Linked DNA regions of Luteitalea sp. TBR-22. The protein of the gene in region 2 interacts with the protein of the main gene of each other region in a pairwise test. Links are inferred from orthologs where the notes say so. Each region holds a gene or a part of one and is shown on either strand. Other genes may lie near its edges.

The links.
Region 1: the proteins of aceE (region 2) and nth interact in binary tests that used the Escherichia coli proteins (3 or more experiments, as listed by UniProt). The link is inferred for Luteitalea sp. TBR-22 from one-to-one orthologs.

Annotation. Positions count from the first base shown.
Region 1 is NZ_AP024452.1:3,378,524-3,385,783, reverse strand. The notes cover bases 2,021-4,880. They hold nth (endonuclease III), read right to left. Parts: upstream 3,960-4,880; coding sequence 3,081-3,959; downstream 2,021-3,080. Other genes in these bases: TBR22_RS13980 (glycosyltransferase family 39 protein), read right to left, coding at 3,980-4,880; TBR22_RS13990 (metallopeptidase family protein), read right to left, coding at 2,686-3,084; rsmA (16S rRNA (adenine(1518)-N(6)/adenine(1519)-N(6))-dimethyltransferase RsmA), read right to left, coding at 2,021-2,686. In the rest of the region: TBR22_RS14000 (ribonuclease J), read right to left, coding at 1-1,620; more of rsmA, read right to left, coding at 1,898-2,020; more of TBR22_RS13980, read right to left, coding at 4,881-5,692; TBR22_RS13975 (carboxypeptidase-like regulatory domain-containing protein), read right to left, coding at 5,808-7,260. UniProt on the Escherichia coli protein: DNA repair enzyme that has both DNA N-glycosylase activity and AP-lyase activity. The DNA N-glycosylase activity releases various damaged pyrimidines from DNA by cleaving the N-glycosidic bond, leaving an AP (apurinic/apyrimidinic) site.
Region 2 is NZ_AP024452.1:4,281,493-4,289,136, forward strand. What follows is about bases 1,765-5,008. They hold aceE (pyruvate dehydrogenase (acetyl-transferring), homodimeric type), read right to left. Parts: upstream 4,644-5,008; coding sequence 1,965-4,643; downstream 1,765-1,964. Other genes in these bases: TBR22_RS17975 (dihydrolipoyllysine-residue acetyltransferase), read right to left, coding at 1,765-1,945; TBR22_RS17985 (hypothetical protein), read left to right, coding at 4,741-5,008. Also shown: lpdA (dihydrolipoyl dehydrogenase), read right to left, coding at 1-91; more of TBR22_RS17975, read right to left, coding at 266-1,764; more of TBR22_RS17985, read left to right, coding at 5,009-6,471; TBR22_RS17990 (hypothetical protein), read right to left, coding at 6,549-7,091; TBR22_RS17995 (DUF1080 domain-containing protein), read left to right, coding at 7,256-7,644. UniProt on the Escherichia coli protein: Component of the pyruvate dehydrogenase (PDH) complex, that catalyzes the overall conversion of pyruvate to acetyl-CoA and CO(2).

The DNA.
Region 1 (7,260 bases), 900 kb from region 2 along the record:
CTCGACCGAGGCCGCCAGCACGGCGTCGCGGATCATCGTCGTCGCGTCACGCAGCAACTGCTCGGAGGACTCGTCCACCACGAAGCCGCGCGTGATGATCTCCGGCGTGCCCTGCAGCGCGCCCGTCTGCATGTTGACGGCGAGCATCGGCACGATCAGCCCGTCGCCGGCCAGGTGCCGGCGATCGCGCAGCACCTCGTCGGCGACCTCGCCGGTGCGCGTGCCGTCGATCAGGCGCCGGCCGACCTCGGCCCGCCCGGCGACGGTGGCGCCCTCGCGGTCGAAGCGCAGCACGTCGCCGTTGTCGATCACCATCACGTCGGTGGTGCGCGACACCGCCTGCGCGACGCGCGCGTGCCGCGCCAGTTGACGGTACTCCCCGTGGATCGGCACGAAGTACTTCGGCCGCACCAGCGAGTGCATCAGCTTCAGCTCCTCGACGTGGCCGTGGCCCGACACGTGGACGTGCTTCTGGCCCTCGTAGATCACGTCGGCGCCGCGCACCGCCAGGTGGTTCATGACGCGGCCGATGGCGCGCTCGTTGCCCGGAATCGCCCGCGCCGAGAACACCACCACGTCGTCGTCATCGACCTTCACGAAGCGGTGGTCGTCGATGGCGATGCGCGACAACGCCGCGGCCGGCTCGCCCTGCGTGCCGGTGGTGATGCACACGACGTCGCTGGCGGGGAAGTCGCGCACCTCGGAGTCGCGGATGGCGACGCCCTGCGGGATGCGCAGGTAGCCGAGGCGCTGCGCGGTCTCGGAGTTGTCGATCATGCCGCGGCCGACGAAGGCCACGTGCCGGTCGAACTGCGCGGCGAGGTCGACGATCACCTGCATCCGGTGGATGCTCGAGGCGAACATCGCGACGACGATCTTTCCGGCGGTCGAGGTGAAGATCTCCTCGAAGCCGTCGATCACGTCGCGTTCCGAGCCGGCAACGCCGGGGCGATCGACATTGGTCGAGTCGGCAAACAGCGCGAGCACGCCCTGCTGGCCGAGTTCGGCCAGTCGCGGCAGGTCGGTGCGATCGCCGTCGAGCGGCGTGTGGTCGATCTTGAAGTCGCCGGTGTGCACGAGCACGCCCTGCGGCGTGTGGATCGCCAGCGCCAGGCAGTCGGGCATGCTGTGCGTGACGCGCAGGCACTCGATGGTGAACGGGCCGACCTGGACGCGATCCCCGGGGGCGACGGGCTTGAGCCGGTCGCGCACGTCGATGGCGTGCTGCTCGAGGCGGTGCTCGACCAGCGCCAGGGCCAGCTTCGACCCGTACACGGGGCCGGCGACCAGCGGCATGAGGTAGGGCAGCCCGCCGATGTGATCCTCGTGGCCGTGCGTGAGGAACACGGCGTCGACCTTGCGGCCGAGGCCCTCGAGGTACGCCAGGTCGGGGACCACGAGGTCCACGCCGGGCAGGTCCGGCTCGGCGAACATGACCCCGGCGTCGATCACGATGGTGGTCTCGCCACACGTGATCGCCATCGTGTTCATGCCGAACTCGCGGAGCCCGCCAAGGGGCACCACGTCGACAGGCAGGGCCTGCGCCTCGGGTACGGTCATCTCGCGTCGAATCACCAGAGCGTCGGCGTGAGCCGACAGCACGTCCGATCGCAGCGACATGCCGCGTCCGGAACTCACACGCGCTGCGCCACGTGCACCGGTCGAAGGTGGGGGACCGGGCCAGCGGACACGGACAGCCGGGGGACTGGCGGGAGCCAGGACCGGCGCTCTGGAATCAGACCCACTGGGTTGGGCTGAAACCGCTAAGTCCTACAACGTGCAAGAAGATAGCACAGTTGAATGGGCGCGTCGGCCAAGGCCGACGCCTACATCCAGGGGGACACGCCGCCCTACCCATGGTGTAGCCGTCGCGCTTGCGCGACGGGCAGGTCGACGCCTACAACGCCCGGGACGCGTCGGCCAGGCGGGCGAATTCCTCGAGCGTCAGTGTCTCGGGGCGGCGCGTGCCGTCGATGTCGGTGGCGCGCAACCACGCGCCCGCGTCGGCGCCCTCGCCCCGCGCCAACGCCCCGAGGCTGCTCGAGAGCATCTTGCGGCGCTGCGTGAACACGTGGCGGACGAGCGCGTCGAGGCGCGCCGGATCGGCGACGGGGACGCGGTCGGGCCTGAAGACCATCCGCACCACCGCGGAGTGGACCTTCGGCGGCGGCCGGAAGGCGCCGGGCGGCAGCACGAGCACGCGGCTGACGTCGGCCTGCTGAGCCATGGCGATGGCCAGCGGCCCGTAGTCGCGCGTCCCAGGGACGGCCACCAGTCGGTCGGCGACCTCCTTCTGCAGCATCAGGAACGCGTCGGCGAGCCGGCCGGCGCGGGCATGGCGGAGCAGGCGGCCGAGGATGGGCGTCGAGACGTTGTAGGGGAGGTTGGCGGCCATCCGGTACGGACGTTCCCCCGCGAACCAGACCTCCGGCGGCACGTCGAGGAAGTCTCCCTCGTGCACGTGGACGCCCGGGATGGCTCGCGCCCGTAACGCGGCGACGAGGTCGCGGTCGATCTCGACCGCATGCACCACGGCGCCGGTGCGCGCGATCGGCTCGGTCAACTGGCCGCGGCCCGGGCCGACCTCGAGGAACACCTCCCCGGCCTTCGGCGCGACGGCCGCGACGATCTTGGCGATCCAGGCCGGCTCGAGGAAGTGCTGGCCGAAGCGCTTGCGGGCCTGCACTAGTCGCCGCCCCCGTCCTGCTCCGCCCAGAACTTCTCCTCGACCTCCATGATCTCCTCTTCGGACATGCCGAAGTAGTGGCCGACCTCGTGGATGAGGGTCTCGGCGACCATCGCGACCAGGTCGTCCTCGTTGACGGCGTCCTCCTCGTGCGGCCCCTGGTACAGCACGATCTGGTCGGGTTCGCGATTGCCGTCGCCCCACTGGCGCTCGGTGATCGGCGTGCCGAGGTACAGCCCGTAGAGCGTGTCGGGCGGCTCGATCTCCATCTCGTGGAGGATCTCCTGCGGCGGATGATCCTCGACGATGATCGCGATGTTGCGCATCGCGTCTCGGAAGTCCGGCGGGATCAACGCGAGGGCCTCCTCGATCAGGCTGGCGAACTCGTCGCGGGTCATCGGGCACCGCCCTTCGCCGGCTTCGCCTTGACGGGCGGCGGGACGGCCTTGGGGACGGCCTTCGTCATGCGGCCTTCGGCCTTCGGAGGTTGTGGGTTCGTGGCCGTCGACCTTCCAGGTCGACGGTCAGCGATGTTCCCGGATGCTGCCGCCCTGGCGCGCTTCTTCACCGGCGCCACGAGGTCGAGCGGCCGCAGTCCGCCCACCTTGAACGGATACCGGCATACGTCGGCAACCTCGCACGCGTCGCACTGCGGCTTGGGCCGACACACGCGCCGACCGTGGAGGATGAGGCCGTCGGACAGGCGCGTCCAGTCGGCGGGCGGCAGCGCCGCACACAGGTCGCGCTCGACACCCTCCGGCGTCGTCTCGTGCGTGAGGCCGATGCGTTCGGCCACGCGCAGCACATGCCGGTCCACCGGCAATCCCGGGACGCCCAGGGCGTGCCCGAGAACGACGTTGGCGGTCTTGCGACCGACGCCGGGCAGCGCCGTGAGGGCAGCCATGTCGGCCGGCACGTCGCCCGCATGCTCGGCGACGAGGCGTTGCGACAGCGTGATGATCGCCTTGGCCTTGACCCGGAAGAAGCCGGTGGCGTGGATCAGCGGCTCGACGTCGGCCGGGTCGGCGGCAGCGAGGGCAGGCGCGTCGGGGTAGCGGGCAAACAGCGCCGGCGTCGTCTCGTTGACGCGCCTGTCGGTGGACTGTGCCGAGAGGACGGTGGCGATGAGCAGTTCGAAGGCGTTGCGGTACGCCAGTTCCGTGTCGGGAGCCGGGTAGTGCCGCAACAAGCGCTCGAGGACGGCTCGCGCGTCCACGAACGGTACGGACTCGGCAGCAGGTGTCGGGGAGGCGGGGGCCGCGCGGCGGGGCACGCCAAGGATGGTAGCAGGCGTCAGCAGGACGGCTGCAGGGCGAACACACGTACCTGCGCGTGCCGTTCGAGCGTCAGCAGTGGCGCTGCCGGATCCACCCAGCACGTGAGCGGGCCGAACGCCGCCTCGAAGGCGTCGCGGTCATCCGAGTCGTCGATGAGCAGTGCCCTGCGCCCCTGCGCACGCGCGGCGCGCGCCGCGGCAGCGAGCTCGTCGCGCGAGATGAGATCCCAGCGCACCGTGCGTGGTCCGCCGTAGAACCTGAGGCTGCCGCTGTGGAGTCGGGTGGCGGCGAACGCGCCGTCGAGGCCGGCCGCCTTCAACCGGTCCGGCAACTCGGCGAACCGCGACATCGCCGTGCGCGTGTGCCGCAGCTCCGATCGCTCCGTGAAGTGCAGTTGCCAGCCCAGGGCGATGAGCACGAGCCCTGCGAAGACCAACGGCCGCGCCGCCGTCAGCGCCGACCACGTGATCACCGCGCCCACCACCAGCACGGGCAGGGCAGGAAGCAGGAAGCGGGCAAACGTCCAGTGAGGCCACGGCAGGTACACGAGGTACAGCCCGACCGTGGTGCCGGCAAGCAGCACCACCGCCGCGGGCACGCGGGAGGTGCGGACCAGACCGACGAGCCAGGCGACGCCGCCCAGGACGGTCACCGGCGACAGCGCCTGCCACAGCCACATGGTGTAGCGCGCAAGGTTGGTCGGCACGTGTGCGACCGAGAACAGTTGGCCGGGCGCGCCGTAGCCTGTGGCCAGTGGCGCCCCATAGAGGGTCGCCTGGTGCCAGGCGAGCCACCCGACGGCGGGCAGCATCGCGGTGACGGCGAGGCTCGCGACGCGCCAGCCCTGCACCTGCACGGCCCGCAAGGCGATGGCTGCGGCCAGAGGAGCGAGGTTGGGTCGCACCAGGATGGCCGCGCCTGCCAGGGCCCCTGCCAGCAGCGCGGCGACCCATCGACGCCCGGCAGGCCCGCGACCGGCGCACACGAAACTGCCCGTCCAGTACGCCGCGGCCAGGGTGTCGCTCATCGGCACGATCGCCTGGGCCAGGACGATGGGGCAGGTGGCGACCAGCAGTGCGGCCACCGGCCCCGTGCGCTCGTCGCCGAGTTGTCGGCCGAGCGCCCAGGTGCCCCAGACCATCGCGAGGGCCGCCAGCGGCGAGACGAGGTACATCGCCCAGGGATGCGCCAGGCTCGCCAGCGCCATGTGCAGGGACGTGCCCGGCGGATACAACGCGACGGCTGCGGGGACCGGCGCCGAGCGGAAGACATAGCCCAGGGGCACGGCAGCGCCGGCATACAGATCGCCGAGTCCGGTCACCCACTCGGGATGCACCAGCGAGCCGGCGCGCCAGTCGAACGCCTGCTGCACGTAGCCGTACATGTCGGCTGCCGCAGCGTACGGAGCCAGGTGCACGCCGACGAACGCGACCTGCGCCGCGAGGGCGACGACCAGCCAGGGACGGGCGGCGCCCGGCCACGGGAGGGCCGCCCTGCCGGAGAGGGCGCGGCCGGCCAGCCACGCGAGGCTCGCGAGGACGAACGGGCGCAGGACGTGCGATGACGAGAGGCGGAGCCCGGCCAGCGAGGTCTGGAAGCCGCCGGTGGCCCAGGTGAGGACGGCGACGAGCATGCCGATGGCGGCAACCGCCTGAAGGGCGGGCGCGATCAGGGGCGAGCGGCCAGGGCGCGACGATGAGGCATCAGGCGATGCGGTGGGCTGGCCCATTGGCGTGTGACGCAGGCCAGACTACCGCGCGGCCCGGCGTTCCGCCAGCCAATCGATGGCCGCACGGAACGAACCGGCCGACCCGGGGTGCCCCGGGCCGGCCGAAGGAACGACGTCAGAAGTCGAACCGGACGCCGAACTGGAACTGGCGCGGCGGCTGCGCGCCGGTGATGGTGCCGAACGCGACGTCGTTGGCGTTCACGTTGGGGTTCTGCAGGTTCACCGTGTTGAACAGGTTGAAGCAGTCGAAGATCGGCGTCAGGTTGTAGCGGCCGCCGAACCGGAAGTTCTTGCGCAGCGAGATGTCCATCTGCGAGAACGCCGGGCCCTCGATCTGGCCCACGGTCGCCGAGCCGCGCCGATCCTCGGGCGGGTTGGCGAAGGCCGACGTGTTGAACCAGCGGCTCTCGTCGCCGTCGATGTCCACCTCGCCGCCGACGTACTCGGCGCGGCGGCTGCCGATCGACGAGTTGCCGACCGGCGTCAGGTACTGGCCCGACTGCCACCGGTACTTGCTGCTGGCCTCCCAGCCGCCGAGGACCGCCTCGAGGACGCCGCCGCGATCACGCAGCCACGGAATGCGGTAGGTCAGCGTGTTGATGAACGCGTGACGACGGTCGAACGTCGCCGGGCCGTAGAAGAAGTCCAGGTCGTTGGCGCCGTCGACCGTGTCGTTGTCGCCGTTGCCGCTGGCGTTGGTGAGCACGCGACCGAGCGTGTACGAGATGGTGAACTGGAAGTCGCCGCTGCGCTTGGCGCCGTACAACTGCATCGAGTGGTACTGCGAGCTCGCGTCGCTGACGCGCATCCGGATCGACGAGTAGCCCTTGTAGGGCCGCAGGAAATTCTCCGAGACGCGCTCGGCGGCGGGCAGCGCGGCGTTGGCGCGCAGGGCGTCGAAGCTGGCGCGGTTGATGTCGGGCTGGCGGATCAGGCTGCGGCCCGTGTTGCCGACGTACGTGGCCTCGGCGAAGTAGCCTCGCCCGAACTGGCGCTGCACGCCGATGCTGTAGTTGGTCTGGTACGGCAGCTTCATGTTGGGGTCGATCGCGTTGATCGTGCCCACCGCGCCCACCGCGCCGGCCGCGCCGCTCGACGGGTTGGCGATGTTGAAGTTCTCGTACACCGTGTTGGCGAGCACCGGCGGCAGGTTCAGCTGCGAGAACACGACGTTGCCTTCGGGCTTGTCGTAGAACAGGCCGACGCCGCCGCGGATGGCCGTCTCCGGGTTGAGCGAGTACGCGAAGCTGAAACGGGGCATGAACAGGTGCTGCGCTTCGTACAACCCGCGCGGCGCGCCGAACGGAATCTTGTCGTAGTCACCACCACTGATCAGGTCGACGCGGCCGACCTGATCCGCGGGGATGCCGTCTCCGGCCATGACCAGGCCGTTGAAGCGGTTGCCGACGCCGGGGACGAGCAGGCCGTTGGTGCGCACGATGACGGCCTGGTTCGGGTCGTACCGCGACGGGTCGAAGTTCACGAGGTTGTTGCCCGACGTGTAGGTGGGCGTCGAGTACTCGTACCGGAGGCCGACCTCGAGGCTCAGGTTGTTGCGCACGCGCCAC
Region 2 (7,644 bases):
TGACCGGCATGCCGAGATCGGCGGCCAGGAACGCCGCGGCGTGACCGCCGGGGCCGGCGCCCAGGACGACGAGTGGAGTGGGGTCTGCCATTGGAATCCCTCTGGCTCGAGGCTCAGGGCTCGAGGCTCGGAGAGCATCCCGAGCCTCGGGCCTCACCGCGGACGATGTCGCCGCCGCGTCCTGAGCCACGAGCAATCTTTCTGAGCCCTGAGCCGTGAGCCTCGAGCCTGTTCGTTTGAGCCCTGAGCCTTGAGCCGTGAGCCTCTAGAGTGCCAACAAGAACGGCTGCTCGAGCGCCTCGGCCACGAAGCGGAGGAAGCGCATCGCATCGGCGCCGTCGATGACGCGGTGGTCGTACGAGAGCGACAGCGGCAGCATGAGTCGCGGCTCGAAGCTCTCGCCGTTCCACACCGGCTCCATCGCCGATCGCGACATGCCCATGATCGCCACCTCGGGGTGGTTGACGATCGGCGTGAAGTGCGTGCCGCCGATGCCGCCGAGGTTGGTGATCGTGAAGCAGCCGCCCGACATCTCCTCCAGCGACAGCTTGCCGGCGCGGGCCTTCTCGGCCAGCTGCGCGATCTCGGCCGAGATCTGCGTGATCGACTTCTGATCGACGTCCTTGAGCACCGGCACGAGCAGGCCGCGCTCGGTGTCGACGGCGATGCCGATGTTCAGGTACGACTTGTAGACGACCTCTTCCTTCGCGAGGTCGACCGAGGCGTTGAACTGCGGGAACTTGCGCATCGCCACCGCGATCACCTTGGTGATGATCGACGTGACGGTGAGCTTGCCGCCGCCGGCCTCGACGCGCTTGGCAAACTGCTTGCGCAGCTGCTCGAGCGCCGTGATGTCGACCTTCTCGCACTGGGTGACGTGCGGGATGGTGTGCCAGCTGGCGACCATGTGCTCGGCCGTCTTGCGGCGGATGCCGCGCATCGGCTTGCGCTCCACGGCGCCGAACTGGCTGAAGTCCGGCAGCGGCTCTGACGCGAAGCCCGCGGCCGCCGCGCCGGCCTGACCGGCCGGACCGGCCACCTTGCCGGTGATGACGTTCTTGGCGTGGGCGCGCACGTCGGCGTCGCTGATGCGCCCGCCGGGACCGCTGCCGGGCACGTCGGCGATGTCGAGGCCGAGTTCCCGGGCGAGGCGACGCACCGCCGGCGAGGCCGGCACGTTGGGCCGTGGCGGCGCGACCGAGCCGTCGGGGAGCGGCGCGGCCGGGCCGCGCGTCGCCACCGACACGTGGCCGGGAACGGGGGCCATCGGCAACCCGCGCTCGGCGCGCAGTTCCGGCACCGTCGGCTGCACGGCGGCCACCGTGGCCGGCGGCGCCGACGCGGTCTGCGCCGCACCGTCGAGCACGAGCACCACCTGCCCGACGGCGACCTTGTCGCCGTCCTTCACCGCGACTTCCTTGACCGTCCCGGCCGACGGCGACGGCACTTCGACGGTCGCCTTGTCGGTCTCGAGTTCGAGGATCCCCTGATCCTGCGAGACCGAGTCGCCGACCTTGACGAGTACCTTCAGGACGTCGCCGCCCTTGACGTTCTCGCCGAGCGACGGCACCGTCACCTCGATGCGAGCGCCGCCGGTCGGGGCCGGCGCGGGCGGCGCCGTGGGCACCGGCTCGGCCTTGTCCTGTTGGTCGACGGCGGCCGCGGCGGCCTTCTGCACCTGCGCGGCCCCGGTCGGGGCCGCCGATGCCTCGCCGCTCACCGTGAAGATCACCTGCCCCACGTCGATGCGATCGCCTTCCTTGACCTTGACCTCGGCCACGGTGCCGGCAATCGTCGAGGGCACTTCGACCGTCGCCTTGTCGGTCTCGAGCTCGAGCACCGCCTGGTCGACAGCCACCACGTCGCCGGCCTTGACCAGCACCCGGAGCACATCCCCCGCCTTGACGTTGTCGCCGAGCGAGGGCAGCGTGAATTGGTTTGCCATGAGCGTTGCGATGCCTTGATTACGCGTGCGCGGGGTTGGCCTTCTCGGGGTTGATGCCGAGATCCTTGAAGGCGGCCTGCGCCACCTTGACGTCGATCTGCTTCTCGCGCGCGAGCAGCGACAGGGTCGCCGCGACGACGTGCCGCGCGTCGACCTCGAAGTGGTCGCGCAACGCCTCGCGGCTCTCGCTGCGGCCGAAGCCGTCGGTGCCGAGCAGCGCCATCGGCTGCGAGACGTGATGGTCGATGCCGGCCGGCATCAGCTTCACGTAGTCGGAGGCGGCCACCACTACGCCCGGGGCGCCGGCCAACTGCTGGCCGACCCAGGACGCGCGCGGCGCCTCGGCCGGGTGGAGCATGTTCCACCGATCGACGGCGAGACAGTCGCGCTGCAGTTCGGTGTAGCTGGTGACGCTCCACACGTCGGCGGCCACGCCGTACTTCTCGAGCATCGCGGCCGCGTCGATGACGCCGGGCAGGATCGCGCCGCTGCCGAGCAGTTGCGCGTGCGCCTTGGCCTTCTTCAGGCCGGAGGCCTTGAACTTGTACAGGCCCTTGATGATCCCCTCTTCCGTGCCGGCGGGCATGGGCGGCATCTCGTAGTTGCCGTTCATCAGGGTGAGGTAATAGAAGACGCTCTCGTCGTCGCGGTACATGCGACGGAGGCCGTCCTTGATGATCACGGCGATCTCGTAGGCGAACGCCGGGTCGTAGGCGATGCAGTTGGGCACCGACGAAGCCACCAGGTGGCTGTGGCCGTCCTGGTGCTGCAGGCCCTCGCCGTTCAGCGTCGTCCGGCCCGCCGTGCCGCCCAGCAGGAAGCCGCGCGTCCGCATGTCGGCGGCGGCCCAGATCAGGTCGGCGACCCGCTGGAAGCCGAACATCGAGTAGTAGATGTAGAACGGAATCGCGTTGATGCCGTGCGTCGCGTAGGAGGTGCCCGCGGCGATGAACGACGACATCGAGCCGGCCTCGGTGATGCCTTCCTCGAGGATCTGCCCGTCCTTGGCTTCCTTGTAGTACAGCAGCTGATCGCTGTCGATCGGGTCGTACAGCTGGCCCGTCGACGAGTAGATGCCGACCTGCCGGAACAGCGCCTCCATGCCGAAGGTGCGCGCCTCGTCGGGGACGATCGGCACCACCAGCTTGCCGAACTCCTTGTCGCGCAGCATCTTGGTCAGCATCCGCACGAACGCCATCGTCGTCGAGATGGCGCGGCCGTCCGAGCCGTTGAGGAACTCGGCGAAGCTCTCGTCGAGGCCGGCGAACTCGATCCGCGGCGCGTCGGTGCGGCGCTGCGGCAGGTAGCCGCCGAGGGCGGCGCGCTTCTCCTGCAGGTACGTCATCTCCGTGCTGTTCTCCGCCGGGCGGTAGAACGGCATCTTGACGACATCCTCGTCGCTCAGCGGGATGTTGAAGCGCGTGCGGAAGCTGAGGACCTCTTCCTCGTTCAGCTTCTTCTGCTGGTGCGTCGGGTTCTTGCCCTCGCCCGATTCGCCGAGGCCGTAGCCCTTGATGGTGCGCGCCAGCACCACGGTCGGCCGGCCGCTCGACTCGGTGGCCTGCTTGTAGGCCGCGTAGACCTTCTCCGGGTCGTGGCCGCCGAGGCGCAGCTTCTTCAGCTGGTCGTCGGAGAGGTGCTTGACCAGCTCGAGCAGCTGCGGGTACTTGCCGAAGAACTTCTCGCGCACGTAGGCGCCGTCGGAGACCGACAGGCGCTGGTACTCGCCGTCGACGATCTCGGCCATGCGTTGCGCCAGCAGGCCCGTCTTGTCGCGCGCCAGCAGGTCGTCCCACTCGCTGCCCCAGATCACCTTGATGACGTTCCAGCCAGCGCCGCGGAACGCGCCCTCGAGTTCCTGGATGATCGAGCCGTTGCCGCGCACCGGCCCGTCGAGGCGCTGCAGGTTGCAGTTGATGACGAAGATCAGGTTGTCGAGCTTCTCCCGCGAGGCGAGCGTCAGCGCGCCGAGCGTCTCGGGCTCGTCGGTCTCGCCGTCGCCGAGGAACGCCCACACCTTGTTCTTCGTGGTCTTCTTCAGGCCGCGGTGCTCGAGGTACCGCCAGAAGCGCGCCTGGTAGATCGCCATGATCGGGCCGAGGCCCATCGACACCGTCGGCACCTGCCAGAAATTCGGCATCAGCCACGGGTGCGGGTACGACGACAGGCCGCCGCCCTCGGCGAGCTCGCGGCGGAAGTTCTCGAGGTGCTGCTGCGTCAGCCGGCCCTCGAGGAACGCGCGGGCGTAGATGCCGGGCGAGGCATGGCCCTGAAAGAACACCAGGTCGCCGCCCTCGGGATGCTCCGGGCCGCGGAAGAAGTGGTTGAAGCCCACCTCGTACAGCGTGGCCGACGAGGCGAACGTCGAGATGTGGCCGCCGATGCCGTCCGAGTTCTTGTTGGCGCGCACCACCATGGCCATCGCGTTCCAGCGGACCAGGCTCTTGATGCGGCGCTCGATCTCGCGGCTGCCCGGGAAGGGCTGCTGATGCTCCGGCGAGATCGTGTTGATGTACGGCGTGTGCGCCGAGAACGGAAGTGGCACGCCCTTGTGGCGGGCGTACGACTCGAGCGCGTCGAGCAGTTGCGCCACGCGCTCGCGACCTTCATGCGTGATCACCCAGTCGAGCGAGTCGATCCACTCCTGGGTCTCGATGGCGGCGGTGGTGTCCTGGACGTCCTGGGGGCCGTTGGTCATGAGAATTCTGAATCCTGTAGCCAGGCGGGCTGCGCGGCAGAGTCCGCTTCCGGACCGCGCCGGGGTATGAACAACGCTTTACATTATCATTCGCCGCATGATGGGTACCAGTCGCGTCCCCCCTGCCGGCGTCCGTGCCGGCGCTTCGATGGCCGTCCTGGCCCTGGCCGCCTGCATGGCCCTCCTCCCGGCGAGGCCGGAAGCCCGGTCCGGCCAGGCGCCCGCCGCCCCGGCGCGCCAGGACCTGCAGGCGATGGCCGCCCGCTTCGCGCCGGCCGACATCGGCGCCGACCTGTCGAAACTCCCGGAATCGGAGCGCACCGCCCTCCGCCACCTGATCGAAGCCTCCCGCATCGTCGACGGCCTGTTCCTGCGGCAGGTGTATGCCGGCAACCCGGCCCTGCTCCTGCAGTTGCAGGGCGACCGGACGCCCGAGGGGCAGGCCCGCCTGCGGTACTTCCTCCTGAACAAGGGGCCATGGTCGCGCCTCGACGCGGCGGCGCCCTTCATCGACGGCGTCGGCGAGAAGCCGCACGGCGCGAACTTCTACCCGGCCGGCGCCAGCAAGGCCGACATCGAGCAGTGGATCGCCGGCCTGTCGGCCGCCGAGAAGGCGCAGGCACAGGGCTTCTTCACCACGATCCGCCGCGGCGCGGACGGAAAGTTCATGACGGTGCCCTACACCGTGGAATACCAGGGCGAGCTGGCGCTGATGGCCGGGCACCTCCGCGCCGCCGCGAAGGCCACCACGCAGCCCTCGCTGAAGAAGTTCCTCGAGAGCCGCGCCGCCGCGCTGCTCTCCAACGACTACTACGCGTCGGACGTCGCGTGGATGGAACTCGACGCCTCCATCGAGCCGACCATCGGCCCCTACGAGGTCTACGAGGACGAGTGGTTCGCCGCCAAGGCCGCCTTCGAGGCCTTCATCACCCTGCGCGACGACGCCGAGACGGCCAAGCTCGCGAAGTTCTCGAGCCAGCTCCAGGGCCTCGAGAACCGGCTGCCCATCGACCCGGCCTGGCGCAACCCGAAGCTCGGAGCGCTGTCGCCGATCCGCGTCGTCAACGTCGTGTTCAGCGCCGGCGACGGCAACCGCGGCGTGCAGACGGCGGCGTTCAACCTGCCCAACGACGAGAAGGTCGTCGAGGAGAAGGGCACCAAGCGCACCATGCTGAAGAACACGCAGGAGGCGAAGTTCCGCCTCGTGCTGCAGCCGATCGCGAAGGTGGCGCTGGCGACCGACGACCAGGACAAGGTGCAGTTCGACGCGTTCTTCACCCACATCCTGATGCACGAGCTGATGCACGGCCTCGGACCGAACAGCCTCACGGTGAGCGGGCAGAAGGTCACCGTGCGCTCGCAGCTGAAGGAGACCTACTCGACGCTCGAGGAGGCCAAGGCCGACATCTCGGGCCTGTGGGCGCTGCAGACGCTGGTCGACGACGGGGTCATCGACAAGGGGCTGGCCGACACGATGTACACGACGTTCCTGGCCTCGGCGTTCCGGTCGATCCGGTTCGGCACGACCGAGGCGCACGGCCGCGGCATCGCCATCCAGCTGAACACCCTGCTGGACGCCGGTGCGTTCGTCGTCAACCCCGATGGCACGTTCCGGGTGGAGCCGACGAAGATCCGCGAGGCCGTGAAGGCCCTCACCACCGAGATCATGACCGTGCAGGCCAGGGGCGACTACGCCGCCGCCAAGGCTCTGATGGCGCGCGCGACGATTCGTCCGCAGGTGCAGAAGGTGCTCGATCGGCTGGTGGGCGTGCCGGTGGACATCGAGCCGCGCTTCACGAGCGCGGAGCAGTTGATGGCTCGGAGGTAGGGCGCGGTCTCCGACCGCGCCGTTCGTCGATCCGCCGGACCAACGGCGGGGTGGGGACACCCCGCCCTACCTTTCCGTCAGAACACCACGGCCACGCGCAACCCGCCGCCGCGTGCGTTCACCAGGGGCATGAGCCTGACGTGCGTCGCGGCAGGCTCGCGGCGATACACGTCGTACTCGCGCGTGACCAGGGCATCGACGCCGACGCCGATCGCCGCCCCCACGCCGGCGTAGAACAGCGCCGCGAGGCCGACCCAGCCCGCGTCCTCGGCCGGGGTGTCGCTGGCGAGCGCGGCGACGCCGACCAATCCGGCGCCACACCCCAGCCCGATGAGTGCGCCATTGCCCAGCGAGTCCTGCCGACGCTGTCGAATCGTGGCCACGTCGGCTTCCTGCCAGGCGCGGCGGTCGGGAGTGCCCAGGACGAGTTCGCTGGGCGTGAGCAGGGTGATACGGCCCGTCACTGCCTTGCCGGCGGCGTCGACGATGGTGACGGTCTGACCTTCGCGCACCAGGAGACGCAGTTCACCGAACGAGTGCGCCACGCCCTGGCCGAAGGCGACCGACGCGATCGTCAAGAGCGCCGCGGCGAGCAGCGACGCACGCAGGTGGGTCTGCATGGGAACCTCCCGCCCACGGAAGAGCAAGAGCCGTACCGTCGGGACATGGGCGCGGGAATGCGGTCTCCACGCGGCCGGTCCCGCCAGTGACGGCGATTCCCCGCTGGCGCGAAGGATTCCCCGGCGGCCGGCTGTGCAAGAATCCGCGCACGATGCCGCCCCGCGTGCCAGCCCTCCTCGTCGGCCTGCTCCTCGCCTCACCGGTGTACGCGCAGGCCCCCGACGTCGTCCACCTGTTCAACGGCAAGGACCTGTCGACGTTCACCACCTGGCTGGTCGACGACCACCGCGAGGATCCCGATCGCGTGTTCACGGTGGTCGACGCCATCGACGGCGCCCCGGCCATCCGCATCAGCGGGCAGAAGTACGGCGGCATCGCCACGCGCGAGGAGTTCGAGTCGTACCACCTCGTCGTCGAGTTCCGGTGGGGCGCGGTGACGTGGGCGCCGCGCAAGGCGCTGGCGCGCGACAGCGGCATCCTGGTGCACTGCCAGGGGCCGGACGGCAACACGAAGCCGGACTTCAACGGCCCGTGGATGCGGTCGATCGAGTC